DNA from 3 places in the Streptomyces sp. NPDC001604 genome. Region 1 is predicted to be linked to each of the others. Evidence: riboswitches for the same ligand, from Rfam matches in the RefSeq annotation. Region 1 holds a riboswitch; each other region holds the start of a gene.
What was found. A riboswitch is a leader RNA that binds a small molecule or an ion and turns the genes downstream of it on or off. The one in region 1 is predicted to bind cobalamin.
Positions count from the first base shown of each region.

Region 2: it holds a riboswitch for cobalamin, as region 1 does, so the genes downstream of both, ACFY1E_RS09445 (HoxN/HupN/NixA family nickel/cobalt transporter) here and ACFY1E_RS24970 (CbtB-domain containing protein) in region 1, are expected to answer to the same signal.
Region 3: it holds a riboswitch for cobalamin, as region 1 does, so the genes downstream of both, ACFY1E_RS34210 (cobalamin biosynthesis protein) here and ACFY1E_RS24970 (CbtB-domain containing protein) in region 1, are expected to answer to the same signal.

Region 1 covers NZ_JBIAUY010000009.1:168,104-171,364, reverse strand. Annotated here, with positions in the region: gene ACFY1E_RS24980 (acyl-CoA dehydrogenase family protein) at 1-316, opposite strand, end outside; gene ACFY1E_RS24975 (CbtA family protein) at 456-1,211, opposite strand; gene ACFY1E_RS24970 (CbtB-domain containing protein) at 1,237-1,458, opposite strand; cobalamin riboswitch at 1,495-1,648, opposite strand; gene ACFY1E_RS24965 (histidine phosphatase family protein) at 1,744-2,316, shown strand; gene ACFY1E_RS24960 (ferredoxin) at 2,320-2,691, opposite strand; gene ACFY1E_RS24955 (DUF6479 family protein) at 2,792-3,157, shown strand; gene ACFY1E_RS24950 (chloride channel protein) at 3,195-3,261, opposite strand, start outside.
Region 2 covers NZ_JBIAUY010000002.1:884,760-888,020, forward strand. Annotated here, with positions in the region: gene ACFY1E_RS09430 (amino acid permease) at 1-1,083, shown strand, start outside; tRNA gene ACFY1E_RS09435 (tRNA-Lys) at 1,183-1,255, shown strand; gene ACFY1E_RS09440 (ArsR/SmtB family transcription factor) at 1,384-1,761, opposite strand; cobalamin riboswitch at 1,842-2,045, shown strand; gene ACFY1E_RS09445 (HoxN/HupN/NixA family nickel/cobalt transporter) at 2,072-3,181, shown strand.
Region 3 covers NZ_JBIAUY010000016.1:59,122-62,382, reverse strand. Annotated here, with positions in the region: gene ACFY1E_RS34215 (cobyric acid synthase) at 1-760, opposite strand, end outside; gene ACFY1E_RS34210 (cobalamin biosynthesis protein) at 757-1,818, opposite strand; cobalamin riboswitch at 1,924-2,066, opposite strand; gene ACFY1E_RS34205 (hypothetical protein) at 2,217-2,444, opposite strand; gene ACFY1E_RS34200 (anion permease) at 2,479-3,261, opposite strand, start outside.

The DNA of each region.
Region 1 (3,261 bases):
CGTCCGTTCCGAACTGCATGATCGTCGGACCGACCGTGTTCAGCGCCATCAGCGGCAGCGGTACGCCGGCCTGGGCTGCCTCGTCGAAGAAGATGAACTGCTCCATCGCGGTCAGCCCGCGCCCGCCGTACTCCTTCGGCCAGCCCACGCCGAGCCAGCCGTCCGCGCCCAGGCGCCGGATGGTCTCGCGGTAGAAGCGTTTCTGGGCGGCCGGGTCGCCGTGCCGTGCGTAGGCGTTGTCCGGCACCAACTCGGCGAAGTACGAGCGAAGTTCGGTGCGCAGCCGCTGCTGCTCGGGCGTGTATTCGAGGTGCACGGCGCCTCCAGGCTTCCCGGGCCGGTCCTGACGGCGCACACCGTAGAACGTGTTCCAGAAATTGGGAATGGCGAGGGACAGGGAAAGGGCCCCCGGTCGTCGACCGGGGGCCCTTTGCCGAGTGGGCCGGTGGAACCGCTCAGTGGGCGACGGGAGTTGGCCGGGTGGCGCCGTTCGCCCGCGCCGGCTTCGGGGCGAGCATCCGCTCCGCCAGCACCCCGAAGACCAGCCCGAAGGAGGTCCACAGGGTCAACTGGACGGCCAGGGCCGCCAGTCGGAACTGCCACAGCAGGGTGGCGGAGAAGTCCTTGGGGACCTCGTTGAAGGACGGCAGGAACGCGTATGCGAGCCCGATGGCGAGGACGAGGAACGCACTCGCGGCGAGCGTCGCGTTCCAGTTGCCCAGGCGGGGCGCCAGGCGCTTGCCCAGGATGACGGCGGCGACGGCCAGCAGCACGCTCAGCACCACCATCAGAAAGTACAGCGTGGTGCGTTTGCCGATGGTGTCGGGGTCTCCGACGGACGGCGGGTTGGCCGGGTACTTCAGGAACGGCACGACGTACACGGTGATCAGCCCGGCGGCCGCCAGGAGCAGCGCGCTCGCGCGCGGCCCGAAGCGGCCGATGCGGCCGAGCGCGAAGCAGTACGCGAGGGCGGCGATGCCGCCGAACGCGACGCCGTAGACCAGGACACCGGTGGACAGGCCCGCGGTGGACTGCATCGTGCGGCTGACGGCTTCGACGCCGTGCTCGTGGGAGTGCGCCTCCTCGTAGGCGATGGCCGCGTCGACGCGCGGTTCACCGAGGAAGTAGGCGACGACGAGGGCGAGCAGGCCCGCGGCGAGTCCCGCGAGCATGCCGCGCACCAGGAGGTTGCGGACGGTTGCCGAGTTCATGGGCGGCGGTGCTTTCTCGCCGCCCTCAGTGGCAGGGGAATCCGAGCAGGTGGCGGGCGTCGTGCACCCACTCGTGGACGTTGTCCCCGTTCATCACGGAGGTGGCGCCCTGCTCGGCGCCGACGAAGTAGAGCAGAACCAGCATCAGGATGCCGAAGAAGACCGCCCAGGGGACGATCGCGCCGAGCGGCAGCTTTGCCGGTACGGCGGTGGGGGTGGTGGTCGGCTGAGCGACAGACTGCGCCATGGCAGGCCCTCCTGGGGAACTCGCGTCCCGTCTCGGTGGTGCACGTGACGACGGGGCGGGTCTGACTCGCCCGGCACACACCCAGGGTGCGTGCCCGGCATACAGTGGCGCGACCGTGCCGGAATTCCACCGGCTTCCGCTGTGCCGTCGTCAATATCCACGAGAAGGTACCGCGAAGCAGAGGTGGGGCCAAGAGCGCACGGAACGGCGGCGAGCGCCCCAGGTGAGCCGTTTGCACCGTGGGATCAAGGGATTTGAAGGGGTGTCGAGGGTGGGAATGGACGTATGACCAGCCGAGTGATCTTGATCTCACCTGCGATCACCGCGGCCCTCAGGGAGGCCCGCTTCGACGACGGTTGCCCGCTGGACGCCTCAGGCTTGCGGCAGGCACGGGCGGCCGCGGGCACGCTCCCGGCGGCGGAACGGGTGTGGGTCTCCCCCACCGTGCGCTGCCGCGAGACGGCCGCCGCTCTCGGCCTCGATGCCGTGGAAGCACCGGAGTTGGCGGCCCTGGACGCGGGCCGCTGGCGCGGTGCGACGCTGGCGGAGGTGAGCGAACGTGAGCCGGAGGCACTGGCCCGCTGGCTGTCGGACCCCGGGGCCGCGCCGCACGGCGGGGAGTCGGTGGCGGCGCTGTGCGACCGGGTGGCGGGCTGGCTGGAGACGGCAGCGCAGACGGGGGGCCGGACCCTCGCCGTGGTCGAGCCCGAGGCCGTACGGGCCGCGGTGGTCCGGGCGCTCGGGGCGCCGGAGTCGGCGTTCTGGCGGGCGGATGTCCCGCCGCTGACGGCGATCGAGCTCAGCGGCAGGTCCGGGCGCTGGAACGTGCGCCTCGGGCAGCCGGTCGGCGCGCCGTGAGCGTCAGTTCAGCGTGGCGAGGAATTCCGTGCACGCCTCGGCGCACTGCCGGCAGGCCTTCGCGCCGTCCTCGGTGCCCGGCAGCCGGTCGAAGGCATGCGCGCACTCCAGGCACACGGTGCGGCACCACTCCACCTGGATGCGGATGGCGGCCTCGTCCAGGCTGTTCTGCTCGGACAGCACACGACAGGTCGCGTCGCACACCTCCGCGCACATGATGCCCTTGCGTCGTACGAGTTCCTGCTCCTCCGTGCCGTCCGGGTCCACGAGGCTTGCGCGCAGAGCACACGCACGTGCGCACTCGGTGCACGCCTGCGCGCAGGCGAAGCGGTCCTCCAGGAACCGGAAGAGCTCCTGCTGAGTCGTCGAAGTCACACCTGGCGGGTTGCCTTCGCCGATCGCCTCAAACACCGGTGACCGCGCTCCGGCCGGGTCGGTTCGGTTGGCACCGGGCCCCATGGGTACCCGCGAGCCCATGAGCACCTCATGGATGGATATCGCCGCAGGCCGCGGCGCACTCGGAATCGGCCTGGTCGTCGTGGGCGTGGCGGTCGTGGCCCTGCTGATCGGGGCCTTCTTCCTGGGCGCCCGCATCCGTCGGCGCGAACCGGCTCCGCCACGCCCGGAGGATCAGCCGCAGCTGCCGGACGACGGCCCGGTCCGCGAGGTACGGGAGAACCGCGAACCCGCCGAGATCCCCCGCAGCGAGCACCGGCTGACCCCGCACGAACTGCCAGGTCACGGCAATACGCCGAGCAGGACGAGCGCCTCGCAGAAGCGCAAGCGCTGGAGCGAGGGCAACAGCGGGGCCTTCGGCAGCGGCGGGCCCGGCAGCCGCTGACGGCGACCACGGCCGCACCGGCGCCGGCACCCGCCTCTCACTCCTGGTGTCCGCGACGCCCTGCGCGAGACGCTCGACCGGCCGGCGGCTCGCCGAACGCGGGG
Region 2 (3,261 bases), on a different contig from region 1:
GCGGCGATCCTGCTGCTGCACGGCCTCCTGAACACCTTCGGCGTGAAGATCGTCGCGCTGCTCAACGACATCAGCGTGTGGTGGCATGTGCTCGGCGTCGGCGTCATCGTCGGCGCGCTGGCCTTCGTACCGGACCACCACCAGTCAGCTTCCTTCGTGTTCACCAAGTTCGTGAACAACACGGGCTGGGGCAGCGGCGTGTACGTGGTGCTCCTCGGCCTGCTGATGGCGCAGTACACGTTCACCGGCTACGACGCCTCCGCCCATATGACGGAGGAGACGCACGACGCGTCGACGGCCGGCCCGAAGGGCATCGTCCAGTCCATCTGGACGTCCTGGATAGCGGGCTTCGTGCTGCTGCTCGGCTTCACCTTCGCCATCCAGTCCTACGACAAGGAGCTCGCCTCGCCCACGGGGGCGCCGCCGGCCCAGATCCTGCTGGACGCCCTGGGCGCCACGGCGGGCAAGCTGCTGCTCCTGGTCGTCATCGGCGCCCAGCTGTTCTGCGGGATGGCCTCGGTCACGGCCAACAGCCGCATGATCTACGCCTTTTCACGCGACGGCGCGCTGCCCTTCTCGCACGTGTGGCACACGGTGAGCCCGCGGACCCGGACGCCCGTGGCCGCCGTATGGCTGGCGGCGGTCGGGGCGCTGCTCCTCGGCCTGCCGTACCTGATCAATGTGACGGCGTACGCGGCAGTGACGTCGATCGCCGTCATCGGCCTGTACATCGCGTACGTCATCCCGACGCTGCTGCGGGTGCGCAAGGGCGACGACTTCGTGCGGGGGCCGTGGCACCTGGGCCGCTGGTCGCGTCCGGTCGGCATCGTCTCGGTGGCGTGGGTGGGCGTGATCACGGTCCTCTTCATGCTGCCCCAGGTCTCGCCGGTCACCTGGGAGAGCTTCAACTACGCCCCGGTCGCCGTCCTGGTCGTCCTCGGCTTCGCTGCGGCGTGGTGGGGCGCGTCGGCGCGGCACTGGTTCCTCAACCCGGGCCACGAACGCACGCTCGCCCGGGAGGCGTCCCGTGCGGCGGCCGCCGGGGGTGCTTCCGCGGGCGCCCCCGAAAAGGTAGATCCCTGACACTCCGGCTGGATCTTCACCTCCGGCACGGCCGTGTCCCCGATACCCGATCGGAGACGCGGCCGTGTCCGGCTATGCTCGGGGAGGCAACATCGCCAGGGGCCCTTAGCTCAATTGGCAGAGCAGTGGACTTTTAATCCATTGGTTGTGGGTTCGAGTCCCACAGGGCCTACCGGTGGTGGTCGGGGGATATGCCCTCCGACCTGCTATGCAGCGCCTGAGTCGGCTTCGGTCGGGTCGGGCGCTGCTGCGTTTTCGGGCCGGTGCGCGAGCAACCACCCGGACCGTCAGTCCGGACCGTCAGTCCGGGCCGCGTTCGCCTGCCGATTCCGGCGTGCAGTGTTTCAGCAGCGCGGAGATCGGGCCCTCGACGAGTCGGTAGCGCACGATCCGGCCGTCCTTCTCCCCCTCGACGATGCCCGCGGTCCGCAGCAGACGCAGCGCCTGGGAGACGGCCGTGTCCCGCATCCCGCTGGCGACGGCGAGGTCGGACACGGCGATGGGGCCGGCCTCCTGGAGGGCGAACAGCAGGGACAGGCGTCCGGGATCGGAGAGCAGTGAGAAGCGATCGGCCCAGGCGCGCACGCGCTCGGGGTCGCCGACGGCGGCGATGGCATCGCAGACCCGATGGCCGTCAATGGTGCGCCGCCCGGCGTGTTCCGCGGGGACGAGATGCATGCGTCCATCATCGCAGCGAACAGGTGCCGATCTCCATACCTGTTCAGCTGTGCAGCCTTGCAGCCGCTGCCGGTGGCCTTCTAGGGTGAGCGGGCCGTGGTGTTCGGGAAGCCGGTGACAGCCTTCAGAGGCTCAGTCCGGAGCGGCCCTCGCCACTGTGATCGGGGAGTTCGTCGCCCATGTCCCGCAGGGACAGCCACTGGCCGCCGCAAGGCGGTTGGGAAGGCGGACGGCGGACGTACGACCCGTCAGCCAGGAGACCGGCCACGGCATCACGAAGCTGATCCACGAGGTGCTGGAGCGTGTCCGTATGACCGTGTCCCCAGGCGTGCCCGAAACGGCCGCCGTCCCGTCCTTTCGCTGGCGCCGCGAGGACACCGTCAGGACCGCGGGCCTGCTGACCGTGATCGTCGCTCTGCACGTGGCCGCCTTCGGGATCCTCTTCCTCCTGGTGATCCCGCATCACTACGCGGTCGGCACCCAGGCGTTCGGGGTCGGTCTCGGCGTCACCGCCTACACGCTCGGCATGCGGCACGCCTTCGACGCCGACCACATCGCCGCCATCGACAACACCACCCGCAAGCTGATGGCCGACGGCAAGCGGCCGGTGTCGGTGGGCTTCTGGTTCGCGCTCGGACACTCCAGCGTGGTGGTCGTCATGGCCGCGCTGATCGCCGGGGGCACGCACCTCGCCGGCACCCTGATGAACGACAACTCCCGGACCCACCAGGTGCTCGGCACGGTGGGCACCACGGTCTCCGGCAGCTTCCTGTACCTCATCGCCGCCCTCAACCTCGTCGCCCTGTTCGGCATCGTGCGCGTCTTCCGTGCGATGCGGGCCGGACGCTACGACGAGGCGGAGCTGGAGGCGCACCTGGACTCGCGCGGCTTCATGAACCGCATTCTCGGCCGCCTCACCAAGTCCATCCGCCACCCCGGACAGATGTTCCCTCTCGGCTTCCTGTTCGGGATCGGCTTCGACACCGTGACCGAGGTCCTGCTGCTCGCCCTGGCCGGCAACGGCGCCGCCGCCGGGCTGCCTTGGTACGCGATCCTGTGCCTGCCCCTGCTCTTCGCTGCGGGCATGAGCCTGTTCGACACCCTCGACGGCACCTTCATGAACTTCGCCTACCAGTGGGCGTTCTCCAACCCCGTTCGCAAGGTGTTCTACAACCTCGCGATCACCGGGCTGTCCATCGCGGTGGCCTTCTTCGTCGGCACGATCGAACTGGTCGGCGTGCTGCACGACAAGCTCGGTCTGCGGGACGCCGTCACCGGCTGGATATCCGGGCTGGACCTGGACAACGTCGGCTACGTCATCGTCGGTCTGTTCGTGCTCGTCTGGGCCATGGCGCTGGCGTACTGGCGCCTTGCCAAGGTCGAGGAGCGCTGGAGCGCCCGCACCGCCGACACCGGCTGACGGCATCCGGCTCCCGCAGAAGCGCGCCCGAGCCGACGCCGACGACTACATCGACATGCCGTCCACTACATCGACATGCC
Region 3 (3,261 bases), on a different contig from region 1:
CCACGTTCGACTCCCGTACCGTCCCCCGAAGGGAGACCCGCAGCCCGTCCTCCTCGTCGATGCCGAGACCGTGCTGGAAGGGCAGGACGCCGTAGGTGTGACGTCCGGTGAGGCCGTGCAGCATGTCAAGGCCGGGCTCCAGGAGGCTGACGTCCCCCCGGAACTTGTTGACGAGGAACCCGGCGACGAGTTCCTGGTCCTCGGGGGAGAGCAGGGCGACGGTCCCGAAGAAGGAGGCGAAGACCCCGCCGCGGTCGATGTCACCGACCACGAGCACGGGAAGCCGCGCGTTACGGGCGATCCCCATGTTCACGATGTCGGTCCGGCGCAGGTTGATCTCGGCGGGAGAACCCGCCCCCTCACAGATCACGGCGTCATACGTGCCCCGCAACTCGGCGAGACAGTCGAGGACGGTGCCGAGAAGCTTCTGCTGGCGCCCCCCGTGATACCCGCGTGCGCTCAGCTCACCCACCGGCTTGCCCATCAGCACGACCTGACTGCTCTGCTCGCCACCGGGCTTGAGCAGCACGGGGTTCATCAGCGCGGTCGGCTCGACCCGGCAGGCCTGCGCCTGCATGGCCTGAGCCCGCCCGATCTCGGCACCCTCACGCGTCACGAACGAATTCAGGGACATGTTCTGCGCCTTGAAGGGCGCCACCTTTACCCCCTGCCGCACCAGCCAACGACAGATCCCGGCGGTGACGACACTCTTCCCGGCATCGGAGGTGGTACCGGCAACGAGAAGCCCCCCGCCGCTCATGACACGCCCCCCTGCTGTGGCCCTGGCTGTGGGCAGTCGTTCCGCAGGGCGATGGGGGTCCCCCCGCTCGAGCGAAGCCGAGAGTGGGGGAGGGTGGGCACAGCCCCCACCGCCGGGCGCCGTGCGACCCGCCCCCGCAGCACCGCCCCGGCCGCACTGACCCCCAACGCCAGCCACCCCACCCGCCGCGACAACCGCACGGCACGCTCAATGTCGCCGACTTCCACGGCACGCCCCTCCCCGTTCAGCACAGGCCGATGCTCAACACGCCCCCCATACGACAAGGTCCCGCCGAGCCGCACCCCGAGCGCCCCCGCGAACGACGCCTCCACGGGCCCGGCATTGGGGCTCGGATGCTTCGCGGCGTCAGAACGCCAGGCGCGTACGGCCCCCCGGCCGTCACCCCCGGCAGCGGCGGCCAGCACGGCGGTCAGACGGGCCCCCGGCCACCCCGCCACATCGTCCAGCCGCGCCGAAGCCCACCCGTACCGCCGGTACTTGGCCGACTTGTGCCCCACCATGGCGTCGAGCGTGTTGACGGCCCGGAACCCGAGCAGCCCCGGCACCCCGCCCACGGCCCCCCACACCAGCGCCCCCACGACGGCGTCGGAGGTGTTCTCGGCAACGGACTCCACCACGGCCCGCGCGATCCCGTCGGCGTCCAGGGCCTGCGGATCCCGCCCGCACAGATGCGGCAGCCTGGCCCGGGCGGCCTCGACGTCCCCGGCCTCCAGCGCCCGCCCGATGCCACGGGCCTCGCGCGCGAGCGAAGTCCCCCCGACGACGGCCCAGGTGGCGGTCGCGGTCAGCGCGAGGGAGGCGGTGCGGGACGGACGTACGGCCCGCTGCGCGACGACACCGAGCGCAAGGGCGCTCCCGGCGCACACGGCGGTGTGCAGCGCGCCCCACCCGCGATGGTCCCGCCACAACACCCGCTCCACGGCCCCGGCGGCCCGTCCGAACAGGGCGACCGGATGCCCACGGCGCGGATCGCCGAGCAGATGGTCACTGAGGAGGCCGGCGGCGGCGCCGTACGCGAAGACGCGATCGGCACGCATCGGCTCAGCCGGCCGTGGGGTGGGGCAGCGACCTGGTCCTGGTCCTGTACGTCACACGGCAGGCTGGCATGGCGACATGTCCTCACTCAGGGTGTCCACGCCCTGGTTCGACGAGACCGGCGGTGAGAGTTCCTGGCTCCCGGGGCTTACTACCCCGGTGACAGTGGCGGGACCGCGCCGGACTTGCACCGGCTTCCTCTCGCGCCGCCGTAGATGGCTTCGGCAGTCCACCACGCCCCCGAACGGCAGTCAACTTGCCGTTGACCTGCGACGGGGGAGTGTGCTGAGGCCCACACCCGGCGCTCTGAACTGGGCATGAAAAACCCGCGGGGCGCGGACGCACGTATGTGTGCTTCCGCGCCCCGCGGGACGGTGGGGAAAGACGGTCCGGCGGCCGCTCAGGCCTTGGTGACCACCAGATGGATTCCGTACGCGACCGCCGCCGCGCAGCCCGCGAAGGCCACGTATGCGCCGGCCACCGCCAGGGACGCCGAGTTGCCCTGTGCCACGGCCCGTTCGCGGCGCGACAGGCCCATGATGCCGAGGGTGAACAGGGCCACGAGGCCCACCGTGACCGCGAGGCTGACGCCGAAGACGGAGCCCAGGGCTGCCCAGTCGATCTTCATACTGCTTCTCTTCCTTCGTACCGGGTGGGCGGGCTCAGACGGCCGCGGCCGGCGGGGTGGCCGGGTCGGGGACGGCGGTCACGGGGGCCGGGGCGGGGATCGTGGCCGTCAGATCCTCGGTCACCGTGCCGGCCGGAGGCGGGGTCACGGCGGCGATCGCCGTGGTCACCACGCCGGCCGGCTCCTCGCTCTCGTTGACGTTCGACGCGTCGATGACCTCGCGCCGGGAGATCTTCCAGATGGCCGCACTGGCGGCGACCAGGAAGACGGCGACGACGGCGGTGCCCCAGTCACCGAGATCCGTCACGGACTCCGCGCCCGCACCGACCAGCGCAGCGGCCGGCAGCGTCAGGCACCAGGCCACGAGCATGCGGGTCGCCGTCGACCAGCGGACCACTCCGCCCTTGCGGCCGAGGCCCGCGCCCATCACCGAACCGGAGACCGAGTGGGTGGTGGAGAGGGAGAAGCCGAGGTGCGAGGAGGCCAGGATGACCGTGGCCGCACTGGTCTGGGCGGCGAAGCCCTGCTGCGGCTGGAGCTCGGTCAGGCCCTTGCCCATGGTGCGGATGATGCGCCAGCCGCCGAGCCAGGTGCCGAGCGCGATGGCGAGGCCCGCGGAGAGGATGACCCAGGTGGGCGGGTCGGAGTCGGGAGCGACGGCGCCGCCGGCGACCAGGGCGAGGGTGATGATGCCCATCGTCTTCTGTGCGTCGTTGGTGCCGTGGGCCAGCGAGACCAGGCCCGCGGAGGCGATCTGGCCGACGCGGTAGCCCTTCTCGGCGGCCTTGCCGTCGGCCTGCTTGCCGACAGTGCCCAG